DNA from 3 places in the Pantoea sp. CCBC3-3-1 genome. Region 3 is predicted to be linked to each of the others. Evidence: predicted binding sites of a transcription regulator. Region 3 holds the regulator's gene; each other region holds the start of a gene.
What was found. Region 3 encodes LexA, which represses DNA repair genes until DNA is damaged. Its sites were predicted from a motif close to TNCTGTATGTACATACAGNA; they were not measured.

Region 1 (5,909 bases), 1.3 Mb from region 3:
TCCTGATCGGATCCATCGCCGGTGGCGTGCTGGCCGACTGGAACCTGCTGGCGGCGCTGATTGCCTGTGTGGTGGCGTATGGTCTGGCGGTTGCGGCGAATCTGCTGATCCCAAAACTGGCTGCCGCACGTCCTGGACAAACGTGGCATCCCGTACAGATGTCGGCAAGTTTCTTCCGCGCCTGCCGCCTCCTGTGGCGTGACGGTGAAACCCGCTTCTCGCTGGTGGGCACCAGTTTGTTCTGGGGCGCAGGCGTCACGTTACGTTTCCTGCTGGTATTGTGGGTGCCCGTGGCGCTGGGTATTACCGACAACAAAACACCGACGTTGCTGAACGCGATGGTCGCCATCGGTATTGTTGTTGGGGCGATTGCCGCAGCAAAAATTGTCACGCTAAAAACGGTCGGCCGCTGTATGCCCGCAGGCGTGCTGATTGGCGTTGCCGTGGTGTTTTTCTCGTTGCAGCACACTGCCGCTGGCGCTTACGCGCTGCTGGTGATCATTGGCATGCTGGGCGGCTTTTTTGTGGTGCCGCTGAACGCACTGCTACAAATGCGTGGTAAAGAGAGCGTCGGTGCGGGGAACGCTATCGCCGTACAGAATCTTGGTGAAAACAGCGCAATGCTGCTGATGCTGGGCATCTATTCCGTGGCGATTAAGCTGGGTGCGCCGCCGGTAGCGACAGGAGTCGGGTTTGGTGCGCTGTTTGCGCTGGCGATTGCGGTACTCTGGGGATGGCAGCTGGCGCAAAAGCGCAGACAAATCTAAAGCGCGTGGAACTCAGGCCCGGAGCAAGCGACCAGCGCCATGAATGGCTCTGGTCGCGCCGGCATGGAAGCCGTTTCTGGCATCTTTGTGAAAGGCCTGAGTTTCTCTTGCCTGCACCCTGCCAAAAATATCCGGGCGGGACTTTTCCCGCCCTGTTGACCATTAAGGGGCCGGGAAAGTATAACGACGGTGAATCGCTTCCAGCGCCTGCATCACCTCTTCATCCAGCGTCAGATTGTAGCTGTCAATATTGATCTTAAGCTGTTCCAGCGTGGTAGCACCCAGCAACGTGCTGGCGACAAACGGCTGCTGACGCACAAAAGCCAGCGCCATCTGCGAAGGATCTAAATTATGCTTTTTGGCCAGCGCGACATATTCCGCAATGGCCAGCTGTGCCTGTTCGCCGCTGTAACGCGTAAAGCGGCTGAATAGCGTATTGCGAGCGCCTTCCGGTTTTGCGCCGTTGAGATATTTTCCGCTTAGCGTACCAAACGCCAGGCAGGAATAGGCCAGCAGCTCTACGCCTTCGTGCTGGCTGATTTCTGCCAGGCCAACCTCAAAGCTGCGGTTCAGCAGGCTATAGGGGTTCTGGATACTGACGATGCGTGGCAGCTCATGCTTTTCTGCCAGTTGCAGGTAGCGCATCACGCCCCATGGCGTTTCGTTAGACACGCCAATGTAGCGAATTTTTCCAGCCCGAACCTGTTCGTTTAGCGCCTCCAGCGTTTCCAGCAGCGTAACCGTTGCCGTACTCTCGGCATAGTCATAATTCAGCTTGCCGAAGTAATTGGTCTGCCGCTGCGGCCAGTGCAGCTGATAGAGATCCAGATAATCCGTGTTAAGCCGTTTCAGGCTGGCATCCAGCGCCTCGCGGATATTTTTACGATCCAGCGCCTGGCCCGGACGAATAGACGCGTCGGTGCCGCGTATCGGACCAGCGACTTTAGAGGCCAGCACGATTTTGTCACGGCTGCCGCGAGCCTTCAGCCAGCTGCCGATATATTTTTCCGTGAGTCCCTGCGTTTCCGGGCGCGGCGGCACCGGATACATTTCGGCGGTATCAATAAAATTAATACCTGAACGTAGTGCTAAATCCAGCTGGGCATGAGCATCGGCTTCGCTGTTCTGTTCGCCAAACGTCATAGTGCCTAAACCAAGGCGGCTAACTTCCAGCGTGCTGTGGGGGATACGATGATAGTGCATTTGCCGGCTTCCTTTTTTTCATTATTAAAAGCTGAACCTGGACCTTTTGCTACTGCAAAGCGCGGAGATACTGCCGCAGTCCGGCTTTTGACTATAACCGTCAGGTGCAAGAGGGGGAAGAGGCGATTTATCGGGAAGTGCTACGGCGCCACCCCAGCGTTAATATTGCGGTGGCGAAAGCGGATCGGATGCCTGGCGTTCTGCTATAAAAGATTAACGTTCCACAATCGATGAGACGTCATCACCATTGATTTGTAATTCATGACCTGAGCTATCGGTATATTTGACCAGGCCCGTATCTTTATCTATTTCAGGTTTTCCCTGCGTCATAATCATCTTGCCATCCCGGGTTGCCATCACGTAATCGCTACTACATCCACCGAGCAGTGTGGCCAGCATCAGCACCACTGCGCCAGACAGTACCTTCATATTTTGCTCCCTTAGCTGCTGTAACTTGTTGGAGTAGTAATAGCGTATTTTTGCGCAATACGTAACCGCAGAACTCTGAATTTATGGCATCAGCACGTCAGAACATTGACATTTTTCGTAAAGTGATATGACCAGGGGGCAGGAGGAAACTGGCCGGCAAAACCGGCCAGGCACTATTAAGCGTGATTCTTTTTATTACGCAGCAAATTCAGGCACTCTACGGCCATAGAGAAGAACATGGCGAAATAGATATAGCCTTTAGGCACGTGGACGCTGAAACTTTCCAGCATCAGCGTAAAGCCAACCAGGATCAGGAAACTCAGCGCCAGCATTTTCACCGAAGGATGACGCTCGACAAATTCGCCAATCGTACGGGCCGCGAACATCATCACGCCAACGGAAATAACCACCGCCGCCATCATGATAATCAGATGATCGGAGAGCCCGACCGCCGTAATGACCGAATCAAGGCTGAAGATAATATCCAGCAGCATAATCTGCACGATAGCGCCGAAAAATGAGTGAACGTTGGTCTGATGCTCTTCTTCGCCGCCTTCAATGGTTTCATGGATTTCCTGGCTGGATTTCCACAGCAGAAACAGGCCGCCAAACAGCAGAATCAAATCACGGGCGGAGAAGCTGTGATCCATCACGGTAAACAGCGGCGTAGTCAGACGAATAACCCAGGCGATAGACGCTAACAGGCCCAGACGCATCAACATTGCGCCTGCAAGGCCCAGACGGCGGGCTGCATGCTGCTGCTTTTTGGGAAGTTTGGCGACAACCAGAGAGAGGAAAATAATATTATCAATACCCAGAACGATTTCAAGAATCGTTAGCGTACCCAGCGCCAGCCAGGCATTGGGATCTGCAATCCAATCAAACATACTAACATCGCATCCTAAACGAAAGGTAAACGAAGAGTATACCTGGTCAGGCGGCAAGCAGCTAAAGCTTTACAGTAAAAAATGGCGGGCAAGCAGGGGGGCAGTAAAGGTTTTTTTCAGGTAAAAGCCGCGTGGCAACGTCATGATCGGTTGACCATTTTCACCAATCCCTTCGGTAAGCGCTTTACTGTTCGCGGCTTTTGGCCGGATTTGCAGCACTTCGCCATGCCGCGCGGTGATACGTTCGACCTGGCCAAGCACAATCATATCCATCAGTTCTTCCCAGTCACAGCGCAGCAAAGTCTCTTCTTGCTGGCTGGGACTCCACAGCAGCGGTGCACCGACCCGACGTATCGCCAGCGGAATAGTGCGTTCGCCTTCCACCGGAACCCACAGCACTCGGGTCAGCTTATGACGCACGTGACTGGTTTCCCACGTTACGCCGCTGTTACCCGTCAGGGGAGCGACGCAGACGAAAGTTGTTTCCAGCGGGCGTCCCAGCGCATCGATCGGGATGGTTTTCAGCTCCACGCCAATCTCCGCAAAATCCTGTTCTGGCTTACTGCCGGCGCTGGCACCCAGGTAGCGTTCAAGCAGCATGCCGACCCAGCCTTTATCCCGGCGAAGATCGGGCGGGATCAGCAGACCGGCTCGTAACGCCAGCTCGCCCAGCGTATAACCTGCCAGCCGCTGCGCCCGCTCCAGCAGGATCGTTTCATTTTCAGGGGGCGTAACCGCAACAAAATCAGATGCCATGAATAACCTTTTTGAACTGATTAAAAAATAACCACTCTTTTTGCCTGCCGAAGGCTAACCGACTCTGGCGGTGCAAAAGTCGAATAATAGCATGATAAATCATGGCTTTTTATTTTGCCTCCCGCTCATGACTAAGCCATGCCACAAGGTTATGCGCGAGTTGTCACCGACAATGAACAGGATCTTACACGTAGTTATCCACAGAAAAATGGGATAAGTCGCTTTTTACAATAATACTGTTTTGATTTACAGCCTTGACGGCACCATTTTACCATTTTTTCACCCTTTTTTGCTTATCATCGCACCATAAGCTGTGGATAAAAGGTGCATTGTTCGATCTTTGGTCAGTTGGTGATCATGCCTTTGTGACCGGAGTATGAAGGGTGTCGAAGCTGCGCCATTCTCCAGATAATTCCTATGATATTTAGCAGGTTAAGCTGCGGACATTCCTCTGCCTTTTACCTGGCCTGGAAAGTTTTCCCCAAATGTTAACCGAGTTCTGCACAAAGCTATCCACAGAAAAGGTGAATAAGATCGAGTAAAATCGGCAAATTCTGTTTATAACTTTGTTTCCAACTGCGAGTTATCCCGTGATTAGCGCCGTTCAAGGCCGCAAAGCAGTGGTTTACCGCCTGTGAGGAGTATGAAACAATCAGAACATCCGAGTTTTAGTTTGAGGTAGTCCAGTGATCGATGATGATGGCTACCGCCCGAATGTTGGTATCGTAATTTGTAACAGGCAGGGACAAGTGTTGTGGGCCAGAAGATATGGTCAGCACTCCTGGCAGTTTCCTCAGGGAGGCATTAATCCTGGCGAAACCGCGGAACAAGCGATGTATCGAGAACTTTTCGAAGAAGTCGGTTTGCACCGCAAGGATGTCCGTATTCTTGCCTCTACCCGAAACTGGTTACGCTATAAGTTGCCAAAACGTTTGGTGCGTTGGGACACAAAGCCGGTTTGTATCGGCCAGAAACAGAAGTGGTTTCTTCTGCAATTATTGTGCAATGACGCGGATATCAACATGCAGACCAGCAGCACGCCGGAATTTGACGGCTGGCGCTGGGTCAGCTTCTGGTATCCGGTGCGCCAGGTAGTCTCTTTCAAGCGCGACGTTTATCGCCGGGTGATGAAAGAATTTGCTGGCGTAGTAATGCCGCTGCAGGAGAACGCCGTACAGCGCAATGCGCTTTATCGACGGAAAAGAGGGTAAGCCACTCCGATGATGCTTACACAGCTGCGCGAGATAGTGGAAAAAGTGGCAGGGGCGCCCCGGCTGACCGAGGCGCTGGATATCCTGGTTAACGAGATCTGCCTGGCGATGGATACCGAAGTGTGTTCGGTCTATCTGGCCGATCACGATCGTCGCTGCTATTACCTGATGGCGACTCGCGGCTTGAAAAAGCCACGAGGCCGCACCGTCGCACTGGCCTTTGACGAAGGGATCGTCGGGCTGGTCGGGCGTCTTGCCGAACCGATTAACCTCGCCGATGCGCAGAGCCACCCCAGCTTCAAATATGTTCCTGCCGTCAAAGAGGAGCGTTTCCGTTCTTTTTTAGGCGTACCGATTATCAGCCGCCGTCAGCTGCTTGGCGTGCTGGTTGTTCAGCAGCGGGAACACCGCCAGTTTGATGAAAGCGAAGAATCGTTTTTGGTTACGCTGGCAACCCAAATGGCGACAATTCTGTCGCAGTCACAGCTTAATGCCCTGTTTGGTCAGTATCGCCAAACCCGTATTCGTGCGCTGGCCGCAGCACCTGGCGTTGCCGTTGCCGAAGGCTGGGTCGACAGCACACAGCCGTCGCTGGAAAATGTTTTCGCTGCCTCCACGCTGGACACCGCGCGCGAGCGTGAAAGATTGTCGCTGGC
Region 2 (5,909 bases), on a different replicon from region 3:
ACATCAGATACTCAGCGAAAGCAGCACGGACGTCTTCTTTCTCTTCTGCCGAATAGGCTGCGCTCTGTTGCAGGCTAGATTTCTTAGCGACGTACTGCTTTGACTCTTTCAGGGACTTCTTTAAGCGTAACTGCGCGTCGTATGCGATGCGAATAATCAAGGCTGCTGTAGTGGTCATCATAATTTTCTCTCCATCAATTTCGGGCCTGTGTCGCGTTGAAATCATAATAGGAACATTTGTTCCTATCTGCAATAGGGGTATGTACAAAAATCATCATTTGAAGATACTAAAAGATCAAGTTATTAATAAAAAATGTCTGATTTTATGAGTTTTATGTTTATAGTTTGCATTACAAAGGATACTAAAAATACTTGGCTTAATGTTTAGGAGTAGTTATATTGATTTCACGCCAAACACAGAAGTAATTGAGAAGGAAAATTCATGCCAAGAGCATTCGAAGTACCTAAGAATGATTCAGAAGATACGAATCGTGGTCGCATCATGATGTGCATAGAGGGGCCGCGTGACCTGGTAGATTTTGCAGATTTTCGCCTGAGAGAAAATTTCACCAGCGGACTGGTTGAGGAAGAGGGTAGCCGTGAGGGTGAGATCGCTCTGTTCTTTGTTATCGGCCGTGATGAGAAGCCTTACTTTATGGATAAGTGGAAAGAGGCAAAAGCCGCATTCCCAAAGTCCCGTCCGCCAAAGGCTAGGCAAGTTGCTGAAGCTGCCGCAAAGCTGTGCGAAGCAGAACAAACATTGCAGCGCGCCATTGATATTACCAAAAGCCCAGCCCGCCTGGAGCGCAGTGCAAAGTACCTACGCAAACGTGTAAGTTCCCTACGTGGTGGGGTTCGCCGGGCGCACCGCGCGCTTTGCATTACTGAGAAAGAATCTCAGGAGCTGCTGGCCGTATTTGAAGATGTATCCTGCACACGTCCACGCCAGCTGGTGGCTGTGCCGGTGACTTACACCGATCACAAAGGCAGTACTGTATCCCGAGAGAAATGCCTTACCTCAGCTGTTCAGCACTGGGCAACGATCGTTAAAGCGCATCGGTTGGCGATCACTATCGGTGACGCGACGCCGGATTATGCTCGCGGCATGCTGAATAAATTCGGCAGCCTGGACATTTATTTGTCATTCAAAGGGGTAGGTCAGACAAGCGCTATACGCCTGCCGGTGGTTGAACACGCACTGCAGCTGGTGAAAGAGTTACCCGCTCAGCCCGGCGGCGCTCAGCTGGAAATAACTCAAGCCCTGGTCCGCCATTCAGTTTCCGAGCTTGTCAGTTGGATGGAAATGACGAACGCCATGTTTCATTACGACATCATCCAGATTGTCGACCAGATCACTGCCGCTGGCCGTGCTTATGCAGAACAACGTGAAGCCGCCTTAAAAAGTCTTACAACTATTCGGGATCGACTGACTCCACAAGAGCCAATCCAGATAAAGGCGCGCGCAAGCTCACCGCTTGTTATTTCAACCTGTTCGCCAGAGGAAGCAGCGTAATGGCTACTGAAATTACAACCAGCAGCGCCAAGTTCACAGCGGCCGCGCGCGATGCGCTCGACTGGGGAACCAGCAAAATGACAGAAGCGGGCTATCTCGCCTTTAAAGCGGAAATGGAGAAGGCCGCCGCTGCAGTTATACGTGACTACGGCATGGACGATGTACTCGCATCGTTCGACGTTTCCATGCTGTTTGATTTCAAGCGTTAGCCTAAGGAAAGGCGGTGAACAGAGAGCAATTTATATCGTATGTGAGCCGGTGGCCAAACCTGCAGCTCACCGAAGTAATCATGACAGACAAAAATCATGGGTTCGATTTGTACGTTCGTGAAGGCAACAAAAATAGTGGTGCGAACTTGTTTCTCTCGCATCACAGCACCAGGAACGATGCCGCTCAGCAGTTAGCTAAATACCAAGGCTGGTTGAAAAAAATCAACAAAGGGCTGTGAAGCAGCCACCACAAATATAGAAGAGGTCGCCACCTATGAAAAACCCTGCAATTATTGCATTCATTAACGCTTATGCTTCCGAAATCGGCGAGGCGCCTACCGCTGACCAGTCTCTCCTGCTGTCTCTTTTTCGTGCCGCTGGCGACGATCTGCCGATCGACGGCGACAAAGGCTGGTTTTACACCGCCTGGCGTAAAGTCGATATTATCGCTGGGCCTGAAGGCGGGTCTAAAGACATGCAGGCATGGCGGCTGGTTAACTCCGAAGATGCTGCGCTTGATACTGTCGTCTTATGCTTGATTGAGGGGAATTGATCATGCGCCGCAAAGGAAACAAGGCCGAGCTGTTTCATCACCCTGACCCGGTGACGGAAATGAGTATAATAACGCTAGGCTATGCGGAGCCGCGCACCGGCCGTCTGTATCTGGGCAACCAGCTGGACGATGCCATACCGGTTTACGTGTTTTCACCAGGGAAAGGAGCGCAATAATGAGCGGCATGATGTTAGGCCAGGTAGTTTTGATGGCAATTCTGATCACCTGGCTGCTGTTCGTGCTGAGGTTCGAAGGCTGGAGGCGTGGTAAGTCGAAGATAATCACCATGGCCGTGCTGGCAGTACTTCTTCAGCTGGCGATTGCCAGAACCATCTACATGCACTGAGCCGTAAGGAAAAATAATGCTTTGATAGGGATAGACCAGTCCTATTTACCAGGTCTCATTAGCGGAGTTGAGGCCATTCTGATTAATTAATAGGTGCTTTGGTTACTCACTTAAGTGGATTTAGGAAGCCCAAGGCATCGTTAGAGGCATCATGGCAAAACACGATATAACGACGTTCTATTTCGATAATCTAGATCTCATGATTATCCTTGAGCCTCATACGTTTTATGTTGCTGAAGCCCGTCGACGCTTACTTTCGCAGTTTAATGATATAAGCAGGGAAGCGGACAAAAAGGAACAGCAAGTTTATGAGGCGCTAGGACGAAGTTTTAACCCTGACTATGACGATGAATTTGATTCTGCTGAGCGTGCTTATCAGGAGGGGATATCTCACTACTTAAACTTACATGAGATGCAAAATATAGTCACCTTGGCGCTGACTGCGGGAATGTACCATCAATTTGATAAAGCTCTGCGTGATAAGTTGTCCAGAGAAGTTAGTCATTGGCAGGATAGGGATATCTGGGAGCCGATGATTTGGAATCTGGATTTACCTCAGGTGATCGAACTGATGGACTGGATAGGTCTGGGTGTTACAGGTAAACCTTTCTACCCAAAAATTAATGCCTGCCGTCTGGTGGTGAATGTTTACAAGCATGGCTATGGCCAATCTCATAAAACGCTGATTGAAACCTTCCCGGAGTATTACCCGCAAACCTTTGCTCACAGCATGCCAAGATATTCAGACCCCAGGCCGGAACAGCTTAAGGTAAGTGAAGCTCAATTCGTAGAGTTTTCGGATGCTATCGAAGCATTCTGGAGAAGCTTTCCCATGTACACTTATGCTTCGCAGATGGGGGCACAGCCTAAGTGGCTGGCTGGTAAGGTTGCTAAAACCGAAAAATGGGTTAAGAAGCCGTAGTTCCAGCTGGTGGAATTCACCACCAGCTACGAAGCCAGCGGGCCATTAAATCTCCTGACCGCTATATCAACTGCAACGTATGCGCTCCCCAAATATGCTTATCATCAAACTCAACGACCGAATCACTCACTTTAATTACAACATGCTTATTATCTGAGCACTACAAAGCGAGGATCAGCGTCGCCAGATAGAGCATTATTTGAAACTCGCCATCCAGTTCTCGTACGGTTGGCCCCCAACCCTCCACAGGAATGATAGGGGTCAGCTTGGGAAACGGAAGTTATTGTACGTTAAAAGCTTTTTTGTCCGTTTCTGGCAGATGACTGATTAATTTTTCTTGGTCACTATCGCTTATTTCCGGATGTTTCCCGCAATTTTAGCCCCGGCGTTCTCAAAAAGAGAAGTGACAATTTCCTCTCTCGAATATACTGTTTATATATACAGTTATTTTAAAAGGAGAAAATACAATGTCGTCTTTAGCCATACACAGCCCCGTTTCCGAACCCGAAATCATTCTGCTACCCTTTTTCGCCGACGGGTGTGCGGCAGGATTCCCCAGCCCGGCTCAGGACTATATTGATGCAGAACTCGATCTGAATGAACTATGTATTCGCCACCGCAGCGCCACCTATTTTGTCCGGGCTGTCGGCCACAGCATGACTGAGGCAGGCATCAAGGACGGCGATCTGCTGGTTGTTGATAAATCAGAGAAGGCTCTGCACGGCGATATAGTGGTGGCTGCCATCGACGGTGAATTTACCGTTAAAGTCTTGCAGACTCATCCGCGCCTCGCTCTCCGCCCGATGAATCCCGCTTTCCCCACCCTTTACCCTGACCCGGATTCACTAGAAATATTCGGCGTGGTGATGTGGTTTATTCACGCAACACGTGGGTGAATGATGTTTGCCCTTGCCGATGTGAACAGTTTCTATGCCAGCTGCGAGAAGGTATTCCGGCCCGATCTGAAACATGCGCCGGTCATTGTGTTGTCGAACAATGATGGGTGTGTGATTGCGCGCAGTGCCGAAGCTAAGCGGCTGGGTATCAAAATGGGCGTGCCGTGGTTTCAGCTGAAGACGCAATCTTTCGCCCGCCATGTCGTAGCCTTCTCCAGCAATTATTCGCTCTACCATGACATGAGCCAGCGGGTAATGCGCGTGCTTGAAGAGCTGTCGCCGGCTGTGGAGCAATACAGTATTGACGAGATGTTTCTCGGCATCGCCGGCGTCGATCGCGCTATGCCATTTGAAGACTTTGGTCGGCAGGTTCGTGAGCGGGTAAAAGCGGTGACCGGTCTGACAGTCGGTGTAGGCATGGCACCGACAAAAACATTAGCAAAATCAGCGCAGTGGGCAAGTAAAGAGTGGCCCCAGTTCGGTGGCGTCCTTGCTCTAACATATAATAATCCAGTGCGTACAGAAAAGTTGCTTTCGCGGCAGCCTGTTGAGGAGGTATGGGGCGTTGGCCGTCGCATCAGCAAAAAACTGAATGCAATGGGCGTCATCACTGCCCTCGATCTGGCACGCAGCAACACTGCCTTCATCCGGAAAAACTTTAGCGTGGTACTTGAACGAACGGTCAGGGAGCTGGCTGGCGAATCCTGCATTGCGCTGGAAGAGGCGCCGCCTACAAAACAGCAAATTGTCTGTAGCAGGAGCTTTGGCCAGCGCGTCACATTACTGGACGATATGCAGCAGGCACTTTGCAAACATGCTGAACGGGCTGCGGAAAAATTACGTCAGGAAGGCCAGTACTGTCGGCACATCTCGGCATTTATCAAGACCTCACCTTTCAGTCCGGGTGAGGTGTATTACGGCAACGTGGCGGGCGAAAAGTTACGCGTGGCCACACAGGACACGCGGGATATTATTGCGGTCGCAATGCGCAGCCTGAAGCACATCTGGCGGGATGGCCACCGGTACGCCAAAGCGGGCATTATGCTTGGAGATTTCTGCCCGGAAGCGCTCGCACAGCTCAGCCTGTTTGATGAGTATCAGCCTCGGGCTAACAGTGAAAAGCTGATGGCGGTGCTGGATAAGGTGAACCATTCAGGGTTGGGTAAAATCTGGTTTGCTGGCCAGGGTATCGACCCTGAGTGGCAGATGAAACGGGATATGCTTTCTCCCGCATGGACAACGAGGTGGAAAGACATTCCAACTGCCAGACTGACTTAATCCGGTATGTGGTATGTACTATTTTCGACGCCCATGCGCTCGCGCGCCAAGTAACTGAGAATTAGCGGGCTAGCATCAAATGGCAATGGCCAGTATCTGGCGTCCCCGTCGTGATTGCTGTTGGCGTTAAATATCACTATGTATGCTTTAGTATCACTAAATCACTTTACAATATCACTATAAATAGATATA
Region 3 (5,909 bases):
CTTGCCTGTAGGCTATTGAAGGCGGTCAGAAACGATGGTCGTTGGTGCTTTCCCAGTCGCTGACTTCTTTTTCCGCCTGGTCTTTAGCATAACCGTAGCGTTCCTGGATTTTGCCCACAAGCTGATCGCGTTTACCTTCTACGACAGTCATATCATCGTCGGTCAGCTTGCCCCATTTTTCTTTCACTTTACCTTTTAACTGCTTCCAGTTACCGCCGGCTTCGTCTTTATTCATTTTTTGCTCCTTACCTTAGGTTTTAACAGTTTCTTGGCTTTCGTTTCAGCAAAACGGCTTGCAGCAACATAAAACGCTGCTTAAGTGCTTAACGTACAGATAATTGTAGTAGAAGATGGCGACTTTGCCTGGCTGAACGCTATTTTTAGGTTAAAAAATTTTGCAACAGCGGCGCAAAAAACAGAAAATATTTGGTATATCAGTGACTAGCGAAGCGGCAGGCAAGAAGTTACAAATTCTGACAGGGCGTAAACCAGCTGTTATGTCGCCAGTGGTAGCGCCAAATTGCCCATAAGGAAAGCCCGCGTAAAGTCAGAAAAACGGTGACGGCCAGCCATAAAGCATGATTGCCCAGCGAAGGCACCAATAACAGCGTGGCGCCATAACCCAATGCGGCTATCACCATGCCGTTGCGCATTTCACTGGCTCGCGTAGCGCCAATAAACATGCCATCCAGCAGATAGCACCATACGCCGCAGATCGGCAACAGAATTTGCCAGAACAGATAGCGATCGGCTTGCTGTTGCAGTTCAGGAAGTGAAGTAAGTAGCGCAACAATATGCGTACCTGCCAGCGCATAGATGACCGAAAACATCAGCGCGACCAGGCCAGCCTGACGACAGGCTGCCTGCCAGACGACCAGAAGCTTTTGAGCATCCCGTGCGCCCCAGGCTTCGCCAGAGCAAGCTTCAACCGCATAGGCAAAACCATCGAGCGCATAGGCAGTAAAGGTCAGAAACATCAGTAAAACAGCGTTAACGGCTACTGTATCGCTACCCAGCCTCGCGCCAAAGAAGGTCAGCGAGACAAAGCAGAGTTGCAGGAGCAATGAGCGCAGCATAATGTCACGATTAAGCCGCAGCAAACGACCAACATTGCCTCGCCAGGCCTTTTTCAGCAGGGGAAAAGAGACGCCGCGCATTTTCAGAACGTGCCATACCATGACCAGCCCGACCATCAACGTGACGTATTCGGCAATCGCGGTTGCGGCTGCTGCGCCCTCAACGCCCCACTTCAATCCGATGACAAACCACAGGTCGAGCAGAACATTCACCAGGTTACCCACCACCAGCAGAACAACAGGCGCACGCGCATACTGAACGCCTAACAGCCAGCCGAGCAGCACAAGGTTAGCCAGCATTGCCGGCGCGCTCAGCCAGCGAATATGCATGAACAGTGCCGCCTGATGCAAAACGTCACTGTTCCCGCCAACCAGCGACAGAGCAAGATGAGTAAGGGGAGTTTTAAAGAGGATAAAAGCCAGCCCGGCAAACAGCGCGATCAGCAAAGGCTGCATCAGCGCCCGAGCTAATGCGGGTTTGTCATTAGCGCCAAATGCCTGAGCGGTCAGACCGGTGGTGCTCATCCGTAAAAACAGCAGCAGCATAAACAGAAAGCTGGTGGTCGTTGTTCCTACTGCGACGCCGCCCAGGTAAACGGGACTGTCCAGATGGCCAATAACGGCAGTATCAACCAGGCCCAGCAGCGGCACGGTAATATTGGAAAGGATCATCGGCAGCGCCAGCCGCCAGAGGTGTTTGTCTGAGGAGGTTATTAATCGCATCATCATCCACTGCGCGACAGGATTACATTAGCGGTCCACAGCCGAACGGGACATTACGGCCAGAGGAGACGCGCCGCGGGAGCAACGGCGCGTACAAAACAGGGAAGCTTAAAGCCAGTTGCCGTTGCGGATAACGCCGACGGCCAGCCCTTCAATTGAGAAAGTCTGCTGACGCAGATCGACAACAATTGGCTGAAATTCACTGTTTTCAGGCAGCAGTTGAACAATATTACCCTGCTTTTTCAGCCGCTTGACGGTGACTTCATCGTCAATGCGCGCAACCACGACCTGACCATTACGCACGTCCTGCGTTTTATGCACGGCCAGTAAATCACCATCCATAATACCAATATCTTTCATCGACATGCCGCTAACGCGCAGCAGGAAATCAGCGCCAGGCTTAAACAAATCGGGATCGACCTGATAATGCCCTTCAATATGTTGTTCAGCCAGCAGCGGTTCGCCCGCCGCAACGCGTCCAACCAGCGGCAAACCGCCTTCTTCTTCCATCATCAGGCGGATACCGCGTGATGCGCCAGAAACAATTTCGATGACGCCTTTACGCGCCAGCGCTTTCAGATGTTCTTCAGCCGCATTCGGGGAACGGAAACCGAGCTGCGTGGCGATCTCTGCCCGTGTCGGTGGCATACCGGTCTGGTTAATATGGTCGCGAATCAGGTCGTAAACCTGCTGCTGCCTTGCCGTTAGTGCTTTCATCCCGCCCCCTGGTTGTTTATACAGTCGACTGTGAGTATATACAGGTATTTGCCGGTTGAAAACTATAAAGTTGAGTAAAAAACGACTGTTACGTTAATTTTGGAAAACATGCCGCAAATGAGGAATCAACAGCATTACCCAAACAAAAAGAGCCAGTAGAGTAGCCAGTAACACCGCAGCGGAGCCCATGTCTTTTGCGCGGCCGGCAAGCGGATGAATATCGCTGCTGATGCGGTCGACTACTGCTTCAATGGCGCTGTTAAGAAGTTCGACGATGATGACCATAATGACGGACCCCACCAGCAGTACACGGGTTATCGCGTCTACGTCCAGCCAGCAGGCAATCAGAATGGCGGCAAGCGCCGCTAACGATTCCTGCCTGAAAGCGGCTTCGTGCTGCCAGGCCGCGCGCAGACCTTTCCATGAGTAGCCCGCAGCTTTAATGATGCGAGTCAAACCAGTGACGTTATTTGCCATAATCAGGGAACCCTTTGTAAAGTTTAGCGTCAATGTGTGGGTGCAGCACATTTTGCAACACCACAGATCTCACTGGCGCTTTCTGGTATGCTTGCGGCGCTTTGCTAACAAGAGGCTTCATGTTGTCTATGTCAGGTTGGCGTAACTTATATTATAACTTATTGAATTTACCCGTTAAATTTCTGGTAAAGAGTAAGGCGATCCCCGCCGAGCCGGTCGCTGAACTGGGACTCGATACGTCGCGTCCTATTATGTACGTGCTGCCGTACGATTCAAAGGCCGATCTGCTGGCGCTGCGTGAGCAATGCCGCAAAGAGGATCTGCCCGATCCGCTGGATCCGTTAGAAATCGACGGTACGGTGTTGCCACGTCATGTGTTTATCCATGATGGCCCACGCGTGTTCCCTTACTTTGTGCCAAATCTGGAATCGGTCAAGCTGTTCCATGAGTACCTGGATCTGCACCGCAGCAACCCGCTGCTCGATGTGCAGATGGTGCCCGTTTCCGTCATGTTTGGCCGTGCGCCAGGCCGCGAAGTACAAGGGGATGAGCAACCGCATCTGCGCGTGTTGAACGGCATCCAAAAGTTCTTTGCCGTCCTGTGGCTGGGACGCGACAGCTTTGTGCGTTTCTCACCCATGGTCTCTCTACGCCGTATGGCGACGGAACATGGCACTGACAAATCTATCGCGCAGAAGCTGGCTCGCGTAGCCCGTATGCACTTCGCTCGTCAGCGACTGGCTGCGGTTGGCCCGCGCCTGCCGGTACGTCAGGATCTGTTCAGCAAGCTGCTCCAGTCCAAAGCCATTGCCAAAGCGGTGGAAGATGAAGCGCGCAGCAAGAAAATTTCCCACGAAAAAGCCCAGCAGAATGCCGTTGAGCTGATGGAAGAGATCGCCGCCGACTTCTCTTATGAGGCGATCCGTCTTACGGACCGCATCATGGGCTGGACGTGGAGCAAGCTCTATCAGGGCATTAACGTTAATGGCGGTGAACGCGTGCGTCAGCTGGCACAGGACGGCCACGAAATCGTCTATGTTCCCTGCCATCGCAGCCACATGGACTATTTGCTGCTTTCGTACGTGCTTTATCACCAGGGTTTGGTGCCGCCGCACATCGCTGCCGGCATCAATCTTAATTTCTGGCCTGCCGGTCCGATCTTCCGCCGTCTGGGCGCCTTCTTTATCCGTCGTACCTTTAAAGGCAACAAGCTCTATTCCACCGTCTTCCGCGAATATCTGGGCGAGCTGTTCACCCGTGGCTATTCGGTCGAGTACTTTGTTGAAGGCGGGCGTTCCCGTACCGGTCGCCTGCTGGATCCGAAAACCGGCACGCTGTCGATGACGATTCAGGCGATGCTGCGCGGCGGTAATCGTCCTATCACGCTGGTGCCTATCTACATCGGCTATGAGCACGTGATGGAAGTGGGAACCTACGCGAAAGAGCTGCGCGGTGCGACTAAAGAGAAAGAAGGCTTTATGCAGATGCTGCGCGGCCTGCGTAAGCTGCGCAACCTGGGTCAGGGCTATGTGAACTTCGGTGAACCGCTGCCGCTGGTCAATTACCTCAACACCCATGTGCCCGAGTGGCGCGACTCTATCGATCCTATCGAGGCACAACGTCCGGCCTGGCTGACGCCAGCGGTGAATGACATTGCTCAAAGCGTGATGGTGCGAATTAACAACGCTGGTGCGGCAAACGCCATGAACCTGTGCGTTACCGCCCTGCTGGCTTCACGGCAGCGTTCACTGACCCGCGAGCAGCTGACGGAACAGCTGGACTGCTACGTACAGCTACTGCGTAACGTGCCTTACTCGCCAGACTCAACCGTGCCGGACATGACGCCAGAAGCGTTGCTGGACCATGCCCTGAGCATGAATAAGTTTGAGATTGAGCAGGACAACATTGGTGAAATCATCGTTCTGCCACGCGAGCAGGCGGTGCTGATGACCTATTACCGCAATAACATTCACCATATGCTGGTGATGCCGTCGATCATTGCAGTGATGCTGATGCAGCATCGCGAACTGAGCCGTGCAGAGCTATTGCGCCAGGTCAGCGTTATTTACCCAATGCTGAAAAGCGAGCTGTTCCTGCACTGGAACAAAGAAGATCTGCCAGGCGTACTGGATGCGTTGGTTAGCGAGATGGCCCGTCAGGGCTTGCTGACTGCCGACGAGCAAACGCAGACGCTGCGTCTCAGCCCGGCACATTTCCACACGCTTCAGCTGCTGGCAGCTGGCGTGCGTGAAACGCTACAGCGCTATGCCATCACCTTCTCAATCCTCAGCGCAAACCCGTCGATAAACCGCGGTACGCTGGAGAAAGAGAGCCGGACAATGGCTCAGCGTCTGTCAGTGCTGCACGGCATCAACGCGCCAGAGTTCTTCGATAAAGCAGTGTTCTCGACGTTAGTGCTGACGCTGCGCGATGAAGGCTATATCAGTGATACTGGCGATGCGTTGTACGAGCAAACGCATAAGGTTTACCAGATGCTGGCCGATCTGATTTCGCAGGAAGTGAGAATGACGATTGAAAGCGCGCTCGTGCACGAGTAGCTGAGCGTTTTGACTGCTGAGAAACGCGAGCCTGGAACAAAGCGCGCTGGGCCATGGACGGCTCAGGATGAGCTGCCACGGATGCCGCTTTTTGCGTCTTTGTGAAAGGCTCGTGTTTTTGTGCCAGCACTATGCCAGCACCTTCAGGGCCTTAGACGGCCCTTTTTTATTGCCTGAAATTTAAAGCCAGTTGGCGAGCGGTGCGCTGCTCAGTGCAATACCGATAAACAGTACCAGACCCACGTAGTTGTTATTCAGAAAAGCCTGGAAGCAGGCTTCACGTTCTCGTGCGGCAATCAGCCTCTGCTGATGGAGGAACAGCGCGCCGGCCAGCAGTAATGTCCAGTAAAAAGGCCCG

Region 1: a site for LexA is predicted at 4,277-4,296, ahead of mutH (DNA mismatch repair endonuclease MutH). Genes of this name have one in related genera too.
Region 2: a site for LexA is predicted at 3,970-3,989, ahead of umuD (translesion error-prone DNA polymerase V autoproteolytic subunit). Genes of this name have one in related genera too.

The regions. Positions count from the first base shown of each region.
Region 1 is NZ_CP034363.1:3,963,767-3,969,675, reverse strand. Features, by position in the region: gene lplT (lysophospholipid transporter LplT) at 1-767, shown strand, start outside; gene EHV07_RS18525 (NADP(H)-dependent aldo-keto reductase) at 930-1,970, opposite strand; gene EHV07_RS18520 (YgdI/YgdR family lipoprotein) at 2,184-2,399, opposite strand; gene EHV07_RS18515 (TerC family protein) at 2,576-3,286, opposite strand; gene mutH (DNA mismatch repair endonuclease MutH) at 3,356-4,042, opposite strand; gene rppH (RNA pyrophosphohydrolase) at 4,729-5,253, shown strand; gene ptsP (phosphoenolpyruvate--protein phosphotransferase) at 5,266-5,909, shown strand, end outside.
Region 2 is NZ_CP034366.1:68,754-74,662, forward strand. Features, by position in the region: gene EHV07_RS24245 (hypothetical protein) at 1-181, opposite strand, end outside; gene EHV07_RS24250 (hypothetical protein) at 443-1,513, shown strand; gene EHV07_RS24255 (hypothetical protein) at 1,513-1,722, shown strand; gene EHV07_RS24655 (hypothetical protein) at 1,803-1,961, shown strand; gene EHV07_RS24260 (hypothetical protein) at 1,997-2,275, shown strand; gene EHV07_RS24660 (hypothetical protein) at 2,278-2,451, shown strand; gene EHV07_RS24665 (hypothetical protein) at 2,451-2,621, shown strand; gene EHV07_RS24265 (hypothetical protein) at 2,773-3,543, shown strand; gene umuD (translesion error-prone DNA polymerase V autoproteolytic subunit) at 4,011-4,439, shown strand; gene umuC (translesion error-prone DNA polymerase V subunit UmuC) at 4,443-5,717, shown strand.
Region 3 is NZ_CP034363.1:280,118-286,026, reverse strand. Features, by position in the region: gene EHV07_RS01120 (CsbD family protein) at 26-235, opposite strand; gene dinF (MATE family efflux transporter DinF) at 465-1,799, opposite strand; gene lexA (transcriptional repressor LexA) at 1,908-2,516, opposite strand; gene EHV07_RS01105 (diacylglycerol kinase) at 2,610-2,993, opposite strand; gene plsB (glycerol-3-phosphate 1-O-acyltransferase PlsB) at 3,122-5,551, shown strand; gene ubiA (4-hydroxybenzoate octaprenyltransferase) at 5,732-5,909, opposite strand, start outside.